3 regions of the Peribacillus sp. RS7 genome follow, and region 2 is predicted to be linked to each of the others. Evidence: riboswitches for the same ligand, from Rfam matches in the RefSeq annotation. Region 2 holds a riboswitch; each other region holds the start of a gene.
The links. A riboswitch is a leader RNA that binds a small molecule or an ion and turns the genes downstream of it on or off. The one in region 2 is predicted to bind S-adenosylmethionine.

Region 1: linked by a shared signal. The riboswitch ahead of ACDZ29_RS13205 (sugar ABC transporter substrate-binding protein) and the one ahead of ACDZ29_RS16340 (methionine ABC transporter ATP-binding protein) in region 2 are both predicted to bind S-adenosylmethionine.
Region 3: linked by a shared signal. The riboswitch ahead of mtnW (2,3-diketo-5-methylthiopentyl-1-phosphate enolase) and the one ahead of ACDZ29_RS16340 (methionine ABC transporter ATP-binding protein) in region 2 are both predicted to bind S-adenosylmethionine.

Annotation. Positions count from the first base shown of each region.
Region 1 covers NZ_CP168135.1:2,603,541-2,607,100, reverse strand. The annotation lists gene ACDZ29_RS13210 (sugar ABC transporter ATP-binding protein) at 1-201, opposite strand, end outside; gene ACDZ29_RS13205 (sugar ABC transporter substrate-binding protein) at 258-1,370, opposite strand; SAM riboswitch class I at 1,489-1,594, opposite strand; gene ACDZ29_RS13200 (GTPase domain-containing protein) at 1,692-3,560, opposite strand, start outside.
Region 2 covers NZ_CP168135.1:3,253,995-3,257,554, forward strand. The annotation lists gene ACDZ29_RS16330 (MetQ/NlpA family ABC transporter substrate-binding protein) at 1-651, opposite strand, end outside; gene ACDZ29_RS16335 (methionine ABC transporter permease) at 704-1,372, opposite strand; gene ACDZ29_RS16340 (methionine ABC transporter ATP-binding protein) at 1,359-2,375, opposite strand; SAM riboswitch class I at 2,443-2,547, opposite strand; gene ACDZ29_RS16345 (MBL fold metallo-hydrolase) at 2,834-3,560, shown strand, end outside.
Region 3 covers NZ_CP168135.1:5,278,436-5,281,995, forward strand. The annotation lists gene ACDZ29_RS26105 (methylthioribulose 1-phosphate dehydratase) at 1-133, opposite strand, end outside; gene ACDZ29_RS26110 (2-hydroxy-3-keto-5-methylthiopentenyl-1-phosphate phosphatase) at 130-789, opposite strand; gene mtnW (2,3-diketo-5-methylthiopentyl-1-phosphate enolase) at 796-2,028, opposite strand; SAM riboswitch class I at 2,135-2,287, opposite strand; gene ACDZ29_RS26120 (pyridoxal phosphate-dependent aminotransferase) at 2,412-3,560, opposite strand, start outside.

The DNA of each region.
Region 1 (3,560 bases), 650 kb from region 2:
CTTCACCCCATCAATGAATATGTCACCTGAATAATGAACATGGGCTCCCGATAAAACTTTCATTAACGTCGATTTCCCTGCTCCATTAGCACCGACCAATGCGTGGGCTTTCCCTGATTGTACAGAAAAATCAACTTCACTAAGCGCCTTCACCCCCGGAAATTCAATCGAGATTTTCTTCATTTCTAGTTGCGTGCCCATGTCCATTCCCCCTTATTGAACAGACACTCCCTTCACTGGAAAGAGAGTGTCCCCTTTTACTTTTTATAATGATCTTTCAAAACTTTCATCCAATCTTCTTCAAATTCCGCTGATACACCCCATCCTTCGACAATACCAGACAGATTTGCCATATTTACCGCTTCTTTTGAAGCTTGGATTTCCTTTTGTGAAATAAGTGAAGCCTCTAAGTCATAGGTTTGCGGCGTTTCTTCGCCCGCTAATTTTTTCGCCAATATCCTCATATTCACTGCACCGATCAACTTGGGATCGACTGCTGCCGTGTAGGACCATGAGCTGCCAGCTGATTGAATTTCCTGAAGGTCTGCATTCGACACATCAATTCCGTATATCTTCACTTCATCGCGTCCCGCTTCTTTAATTGCCCGGGCGGCACCGATAGCGAAGGCATCCCATGTTGCGAAAATGGCATCCAATTTACCTTTAGGGTATTTATTCAGCATTGCGGCTACAGCATTTTGTGTTTGAACCGAAGTATCTGCAGACGCCACTCCGAATCTTTCGACTTCTTTAATTCCAGGGTTTTCTTTTAATTTTTCCTGATAAACAGCATTTCTTCTCACCATTGGAGGGAAACCATCCACCCAAAGATACGCAATTGCCGCTTCACCTTTCTGTTCTTCTATCAGTTTATCAAGAGCCAGTGTTGCCAACGCTTCATCATCCTGTGATGTTAATGTTACGCCTTCTATTTTAGTTAGATCGCTTATTGAATCGAATGTAACAACGCTTTTGCCTGCATCAACCAACTTTTGAACGTCATTCACTGTTGCTGCATCATCACCATGGGAGATGATATAGCCGTCATAATCTTCCTGCAAAGCCTGTGCGATCGCATCATGAAATTTAGCCGTATCACCATTGGCTGTATATGTATCCACTTGAAACCCCAGTGCTTCTCCTTCTTCCTTCGCTCCTGCTAAGTATTGGGCCGTATGATCATCACCGCCAATTTTACGGATCACTTTGATTTTGGCTCCTTCCCCATTAGCAAATCTTTCCGGGACATTTTCAAATGATACTTTTTCTTCTTTCTTCGATTCTGTGGAACTCTGCCCTGTAGAGCAACCCGTTAAAAGCAAAGCCGAAGCGATGGCTGAAATGAATATCCCTTTAATAGACCTTCTCATCTTGTTCCCCTCCATATTTTCTTATTAGTCTTATCAGTTAAGTTGGTGTAAGTCCCAAAATAAAAACCTCTCTATTAATATAGAGAGGTTTAATCAGCTGTTTTGCAGACTTATCCCTCTCTTATCTGTCAAAACATTTCTGTTTTGCAGGATTTAGCACCAATTCCTAATGGAACGGTTGCTGGGCATCTTAGGGCCAGTCCCTCCGCCACTCTTGATAAGAGAATATATTGTGTTACGTTTTTCGTAATTATCACTTTATAGGGATATAGTCGTAAAGTCAATAGTTTTTCGAATATTTAAAATGTTCCCCGTTATTTTTCATTTTCTTTGCAGCTGGGCTAGACGCTTTTTCTCGATTTTTTCAAGTCTCTCCAACTGACGTAATTTCACTTCGAACAAAGTGATCGGGTCACGGTAAACTTCCGGATTTTCTTTCATATGCTCCAATGCAGCCTGGTAGTCTTTGATTTCTGTCTGCGTTTGCTCTATCGTTTTTTGAAGTAAGGCAAAGGAACTGCGATAGAAAAGTGAGATGTCCCGATCCAAAGATTTTTCAAACAATCCAAATTGGGTAAGGAAACGTTCCGTGATCATTTCGGCAACATCCAGGTAATCTTCACTTTCCAGGTATTTCTTATAACGATTGTACATATTGGCTTTATTTTGTGGTATCGCCCCAAACAGCTTCCCTGCTCCTTTAAGCAGCAATTGTGATGGAGTTCTGCGCAAAAGGATATTAACGTTTTCGATGCGGATACTGCTTGTCATCCGGTCGGCATCACGGCGCCAGTCATCCAATACCCTAAAGTCACCTGCCAGCGTGATCCGTTCTTCTTTGTATAATTCATTGAACCCGGCACTCATTTCATCCATAAACTGCTGGCTTTGTGAGAACTCCATTTGGGAACTGGCAATCCAATCTTGAAGAGAACGGTAATATTGAGGCATGATCTTGTCAGAAATGAATGCTTGAATCCGCTCATTCATTTCCTGGTTTAACTGTACATGGACCTGACTGAAATCACTGCTTTCCGTTAACGATTTAGAGCAATCCCTCAGCAATTCAGGAATTTTAGAAGAAAGCTGATTTTTCACTTCATCCTTAAGCGAACGATAAGACCTTATGATATTTTCACTTTTTTCTTTTTCCAAATCCGCCAGTTGATTGACCGCACCATTCAGTTTGACCTCCATCTGTTCATTCCAAGAGATGGAATGCTCGCATTTCCGTTCATTGGCTGCCCGCTTTTCTAACAGATAAGATAAAGTTTTACGAATGAACGCTAGGATTTTTTCAGATCTTCTTTCTTTCCAATTATCATCTTGATAATTCGATTGAAGGAATGCTGAAAGGTCCTTCAACTGCTGCTTGCTGTCATAAAGTTTGGAGAAAGCGAATACTTTTGCATTCGGGAAATATGCATTCACTTTATCCCATGTTTCGTCTTCCATCCGGACTGCGACTTGATCACTATATATCGTATCCATTTTATTCAATAAGAAGTGGATAGGCAGTTTCGGAGCCATCATTTGAATTTCCAATAATAGATCTCGTTCACTGCCGGTGAAAGGCGCCCTGGCATCAAGAACGAACATCAGGCCATCACTGCCATGTAAATAGCCTTGGAAATCGGATTCCACGCTTTTCTCCCCATTGAACCCCGGTGTATCCAATAATCGCAGACCATTATTTCTAAGGTAGTCACTGATAATCGTCACATCGACAATAGTCCCGCGCTGACGGCGTGTTTCATCCAATTCAGCCAGCTCCATGACCACTTTGCTATCTGTATCTGTAATCTCTAGGATTTCCAAATCATCCCCGTCTTTGACACTGACTAGGGATGAATGATCTTCGGCAGCAATGCTCTCGCCAACAATTGACTGAATGAAGGATGTCTTGCCATTTCCTGTACTTCCCACAAGAAGAAGATTGAAATTATTAGTATCCTTAAGCCCTTCGACCATCCATTTAAGCTTATTGCCAACCCTTAAATCATTCTCTTCAGCCCATTGGATAATGGAATTGAACAGTTTCTCTCCCGCTTCCAGTCCGCCTCCCAATTTAGGCGATTTTGCCAACAGGCTTTCTGCATCCTGAATGACAAGCGCATTAATCGTATCCGGGAAGATTTCATTCCAGGACAACGCGGATGCCGCTGCAAACAGCGAAAGCTCCCCATCTGC
Region 2 (3,560 bases):
GGCATCCTGGAGGTCCATTTTCGCTGCGAGAGCGAAATTACCAGGGACAGCTGATAGGTCAACACTGTCTGTTGCGCGGGGCAATTGAGCGGATTCCAATGGCTTGAATTGGATGTTTTTTGGATTTTCCGTTACATCCTTTTCAGAAATTTTTAAAGGGTCGACATCTGGGTCAACCTCGATCAATTTTTCATCCACCAGCACTTTAAGTGCACGTGCAAGGTTAACCGGATCATTGGGCAATGCAAGGGATGTACCGTCTTTAATTTCTTTCAACGATTTATATTTGTTCGAGTATATGCCCATTGGTGCTGTTGGAACTATGATAAGGTCGGAAAGCGTTAGATCATTTTCTTTAGCGAAGTTATCCATGTACACTTTATGCTGGAATAGGTTGGCGTCGATCGAGTTGTTGCCAAGCGACTTATTCGGCTGGATATAGTCGGTGAACTCTACGATCTCTATTTTGTAACCGAGATCTTCCAGACCTGGCTGGATTGCTTCTTTAACCATATCGGCGTATGGCCCGGTAGTCGCCCCGATCTTCAATTCTTTTTTGTCTTCAGTTTTTGGGGATGCATCATCGCTTCCGCAAGCTGCCAAGCCAAGGGCAAGTGCACAGACTGATAATAACGAAGCTATCTTCTTCATTTGAAATTCCTCCTGAAATATATGTATTGAATCATTGAAAAAATGACTGATTCTATCGTTTGTTAACTAAGTATGAGGCTTTGTCACCAACCATTTGAATGATTTGTACAAGGCAGATCAACACGACGATCGTCGTGATCATGACCGTGTTGTCATAACGGTAATAACCGTACCTGATGGCCAGGTCACCAATTCCCCCTCCGCCGATTGTCCCTGCCATTGCTGAGTAACCGATCAGTGAAATGGTCGTTAATGTCAGCCCCTGAATGATTCCCGGTTTTGCCTCCGGAAGAAGTACATCCTTAATGATCATCCATGGAGTGGCCCCCACGGCAATTGCAGCTTCAATCACTCCTTTGTCTATTTCACGTAATGCCGATTCCACGATCCTTGCAAAAAAAGGTATCGCGGATACGGACAGGGAAACAGAAGCCGCTCTTGGCCCTATCGTCGATCCAGTAAGCAGTTCCGTTAAAGGAAGGAGGGCGACCAAGAGAATGATGAACGGGATTGAACGGACAATATTGACTGCGAAACCGAGTGATCGATTCACGACGCTATTTTCAAAGAATAAATTCCTAGTTGTCGTAAACAGCAATACTCCAAGTGGTAAACCTATCAGAAGGGCTACCGCAAGGGAAACGCCGACCATATAAATTGTTTCAAGGAAGGCTTTATTAAGATCAGGTAAAATATTGACGATGGAATCAAGAAATGACATGTTTTAACACCTCCACAGAATTGGAACGATTTTTTATATATTCCAATGCCGAATGAATTTCAGCGGCCTCACCGATTAACTCAATGATCAAGATGCCTAAAGGGACATCCTGAATATACTCAATTTTACCGTGCAGGATATTCCCCTTTACTGAATGGGATTGGAGAGCGTCGGAGAGAATCGATTCACCGGCGGTTTGCCCTTCGAATTGAATTTTAATAATCGTTCCTTTACTTTCTTCAATCAAATGTGAGGGAAGTTCGAAATCCAATACACTGCTGATGAATTGCTTCGTTAATTCCTGCTTTGGCTGTGAAAATATTTCATAAACGGAACCTTCTTCAATTACCCGCCCATCCTGCATGACGGCGACTCGGTGGCATAGTTCTTTGACCACTTCCATTTCATGTGTAATTAACACGATGGTGATCCCGAGCTCCCTGCTTATCTTTTTTAATAACTGTAAAATCGCTTTTGTTGTTGTTGGATCAAGGGCTGAAGTCGCTTCATCACATAACAGTACGGTGGGGTCATTTGCTAAGGCCCGGGCTATGCCGACCCGTTGCTTCTGTCCACCGCTAAGCTGTGCCGGATAGACATCTTTTTTATCACTGAGACCTACGATTTCCAGCAATTCCAATACACGTAACCTGATGGCGTCCTTCGATTGATGCGCGGCCTTTAAGGCGAAAGCGACATTTTCATAAACGGTTTTTGAACTGACCAAGGAAAAGTGTTGAAATATCATTCCGATTTTTTGACGTTGTTTACGAAGCTCTTTACTTGATAAAGAGGTTAAATCAATGCCGTCAATGATGATATTTCCAGCTGTCGGACGTTCAAGCAAATTCAAGCAGCGGAGTAATGAGCTTTTTCCAGCTCCGCTGTAGCCGACAATTCCATACACTTCGCCTTTTTGAATGGTTAAAGATACGTTATCCACTCCGATAACTCGGTTTTTCTTCGTGATGTATTCCTTTCGGACTGAACAGATTTCAATCATGATCCTTCCCCCTTAAACATAAAAAACTGCCTCTATCATTCAGAAAGAGGCAGCGAAATTATATCTCGTCTTATCTTTCAGAATGCAAACATTCTGCAGGAAGTGGCACCGTTCCCGAAGGGCGGTTGCCGGACATCACAGGGCCTGATCCCTCCGTCACTCTTGATAAGTAAATTATTATTTTAGAATATTTCAAGTTTTATAATATAATCTATAATATTTGTAAAATTCCACAATGTCAATCGTTTCTGTGATTTGGTGATAGTTTTTTTTCGATAATGTTCCGTGCGGTTCATTAAAACCATTCCTGTCAAAAGGGCTCTTAGTCAATAATCCGTCTTTTACATCCAAATATTCCATTATTTCCTTGTCAAAAGGGTAAAGAGATAATACATTTATTATAATAAAGTGAAAAAGGGAGAAAAAACTATTTTTGTACAATGATGGGGTGGAAATGCATGATAGAGATTAAGACGGTAAATGATGTGGTTTGTGTGCACGGGACTCCTGACGGGATCAAGTCGGGGATGAGTGTCTATGTTTTTTTAACGGATGGGCTATTGATAGATACTGGCGCACAGATTTTATTGGAAGGACTTATTCCATTCTATGAGTCCGCAGACTTCGAAACAGTTGCCCTGACGCACTATCATGAAGACCATACGGGAGGCGCTGCCTGGATAAAGGAACATAAAAAGGTTCCGATATTCATTCATCCGATGTCGGTTGATGCTTGTGCGAAGGATGCTGAATATCCTGAATATCGTAAAATGTTTTGGGGAAAAAGAGACGCCTTTAAGGCTGAGCCGCTAGGCAAGGCCATTCATTCCCGCACCCAAACGTGGGAGCCGATTTTTACCCCTGGTCATGCGAAGGACCATATGGTGTATTTGAATCACAGCACTGGCATGCTCTTTTCAGGAGACCTTTTCGTAACACCAAAAACAAAGCTTATCTTACGGGAAGAGTCTGTCCCGATCATCATCGATTCCATAAAAAAATTACTCCGATATGACTTTGGGGAAGTGTTTTGCTGCCATGCTGGACATGTGCCTGACGGAAAGGAAATGTTTCGAAAAAAACTCGATTATTTGGAAAACCTCCAAGGTGAAATTTTACGCTTACATGATCAAGGGCATACAGTCCATGAAATCCAGCAAGTCGTTTTACCGAATCGCTATCCCC
Region 3 (3,560 bases), 2.0 Mb from region 2:
CCGTAATATAAAAGAAAGGACTTTCGGGCTTACGGATGGACAAATTCCCGCTAGTTCCCATAAACCAATCCCTTTCGGCCAATTCAGCCTTAATATCTGCCAACTCCCGCCATTCTTTAGAATGAGTGTTCACGCTTTAACCACCTCCTGCTGTTTTAAAATGTCAATTACATCAAAAAATGTTTCAAATCCTTGATGTGGAATTCCTTCCCTATCGCATTTTTCAAGCAATATGTCACGGGCTATGACAAAATCGGCCTGTTTTGCCGCTTCAAAATCCGTTACTGAATCTCCAATAACGAGTTTAAAATCATCCGCACCCGCAATCTCCCTCATAATGGATGGCTTACAGCAACCACAATCATTTTTACATTGGTCATCACAGGCATGGGGCCACTCAATATAAATTTTTTCCTTATTGAAAAATGCATGGTTGCAATACACGGACTCTGATGGCAAGATATCATTTAAAAGAGGTGCTATGAAAAAATCCATGCCTCCGCTTACAATATATAAAGGGATGTTGGCTTGTTTCGTATACTCAACGAATTCATAAAACCCTGGACGGATGCCGGCCGATTCACATACATATTGAATGATGTCATCCTTCAAGCCACTATCAAGTAGCGAAAACATATCCCCAACGCCAGAAGATATACTGATTTTTTGCTGAAGGACACCGTCTTTCAACGCTTCCCATTCCGGAGGCGCAAATTTTTTCATGATGGAAATGATATTATCTGTGTTGGTGATCGTTCCGTCGAAATCACAAAAGATGATCGGTTTCATTTTTTCTTACAAGCCTCCCCATAAAACAAGAGCTTTTTTTAGCGTTTCTTCCTCAGCCGCCGCTTCAGATAGGTCCTTTCCTGCTAGAACGGCTTCCACAGCAGAACGGAAAGCCTTGGCCCCACCCTCTGCCCCGTCAGGGTGTCCGTGAATTCCACCTCCGGCATTAATCACACTATCCAGCCCAAAATCCTTGATTAGGTCCGGAACCATGCCCGGATGAATGCCTGCAGAAGGAACAGGGAAGGCTTTTTTCCACGAAGGTTCATCTTTTGTAAGAGCTTCAGCAATCGCCAATGTCTCCTTTTTTTCAAGGGCGACATTTCCATAAGGGGATGGGAATAAGGATAAATCCGCACCTGATAACCTTACTAATTTACCAAGTAATAATGGATAGCCGATCCCATAAAATGATGAAGATGCCAATGCCCCGCTAAAAGCGGGGTGCGCCATGATCGGTAGCCTGATTCGATCATGCTCACTCAAGGCCTGCAATACATCCAAACCATATGTATGAACGTTGAACAATAAAGCATCCGCCCCTGCTTCAGCAGCTTGCTCTGCCTTATCCAATAATTCAAATGTTTTCCCTGATAGATTGACAGCGTATAAAGTTCGGTGGCCAGTGGTCTCATAGACTTCATTCAATATTCGTTTTCCAGTTTTTATTCTATCGAAAAATGGAGTCTGTTCCTGGTCGAAGAGAATCTCATCATCTTTAACTAGGTCGACACCTCCTAATGCTTGTCGCTTCAGTTGCTCATTATGGAAGGCTAGGTCCCTTCCTAATACACCTTTAAAGATGCTCATCACCAGGGGCCGGTTATATACGTCAATCTTTTCCCTTATGCCTGCAATGCCAAATTGCGGCCCTGGGAAAGCTTTTTGAATCTCACCGACAAAATCCAAGTCGATAAGTTTTATTTCTCCGTCCAATGAAAGTTTGCCGAAGACCGTCGTGAGGATAGCAGGTAAATCATTGGAGAAATTCCCTGCCGGATAGGCAATCTTAATTAGTGAACGGTACACTTTACGATTAAAATATCTGTTTGCCCTCTCTTCTTCAGATAGTGGTGTCACCGATACGACACGACCCTTATGTTTTTCCAGTTGCTTCTGGACCAAATGGGGCAGGTCCGTCCATGTTCCCACAGTCAATCCTAAGGCAATGCTTTCTGCTTTTTTCTCATGATTTCCATTAAAGTCATGAATTAAATAAGTAGCGACTATCTCGCTCATTTGATCACTCCTATATCACGTTAGTTAAACTCTCGAAGTCATTAACCTGAAATGGTCTCAAAATGGCAAAAGCCCCTTCATAAAGAAGAGGCTTTAAAAAGCCATCTTCTTATCTCCCAGCCATTGGCTGCAAGAATTAGCACCGTGCCTTGTGGATTTCAAGAAAATCCGGCGAAGAATTCCGCCCCATTTTACAATGGAATTACGGTCGGTTGCTGGGCTTCATAGGGCTAGTCCCTCCACCTGCTCAAAATAAGAAAACGCTGATATATAGTTACATTCAAGTATCGAAAGATTAAGAATTTATTTTGTATTCTGACACGTAATCCATACTTTGTCAATAAGTTTTTGTCTATTTAACCGAGGATAAATTGAATCCTCCGTTAAAATAATTTTAATGTACGTATCCGTTCCACAGCCTCTTCAAGCCGTTCTTCCGAAGTCAGAAGCCCTACCCTGACGTAACCTTCGCCAAATTCACCAAATCCATTCCCTGCGGCAACAGCTACGTGGGCATGCGTTAATAGATAGTCTGCAAAACTCTCGGACGTAAAACCTTTTGGTACCTTGAGCCAGGCAAAGAATGATGCTTTAGGAGCTTTGACATCCCAGCCGATTGCCCTCAATCCCTCAATGAAAACATTCCTGCGTCCCTCATACATCTTCACTAACTCCTCTACACAGCTCTGCGAGTCCAGTAACGCGCTTGCCGCTGCTTCCTGTATCGCTGGAAAGAGACTAACATAAAGATGGTCTTGCAATAGTTCAAGAGCTTCTATGACACTTTTATTCCCCACTGCAAAACCGACTCTCCACCCTGCCATATTGAATGTTTTCGATAGTGTGTAAATTTCTATCCCTACATCCTTCGCTCCTTCTGCCTGGAGAAAGCTTATCGGTTTTTTTCCGTCGAATCCTATCGCCCCATAAGCGAAATCGTGGACCACGCAAATCGAATGCTCTTTTGCAAAGGAGACGGTTTCATCAAAGAAACTTTCAGTTGCAGAAGCACCTGTGGGATTATTCGGATAGTTCAAGAACATCATTTTAGCTTTATCTAGCACTTCTTTATGTATGTCATTGTATTTCGGAAGAAAATCATTTTCTTCTGTCAAGGGCATCAGTTCGGTCTTTGCCTGTGCTAAAACGACACCGGAAAGATAATCCGGATAGCCGGGGTCTGGAACAAGGATCGTATCACCTGGATTCAATAAACACTGCGGCAGTTCGACAAGACCTGCCTTTCCCCCGAAGAGAATCGCCACTTCACTATTCGGATCCAACTTGACACCATATTCACGTTCATAAAAGACGGCAGCAGCATCTTTTAAATATTGATGTCCCCGAAACGGCGAATATTTATGATTAATCGTTTTTTCAGCGGCAACCTGCAAACTTTTCACGATATGTTCAGGCGTCGGTTGATCAGGATTTCCCTGGCCTAAATTAATGACATCATGACCCTGCGCCGTAATCGCATTGACTTTTGCGACTAGAGAGGCAAAAAATTGCTTGGGCAGTTTTTGAAGTTG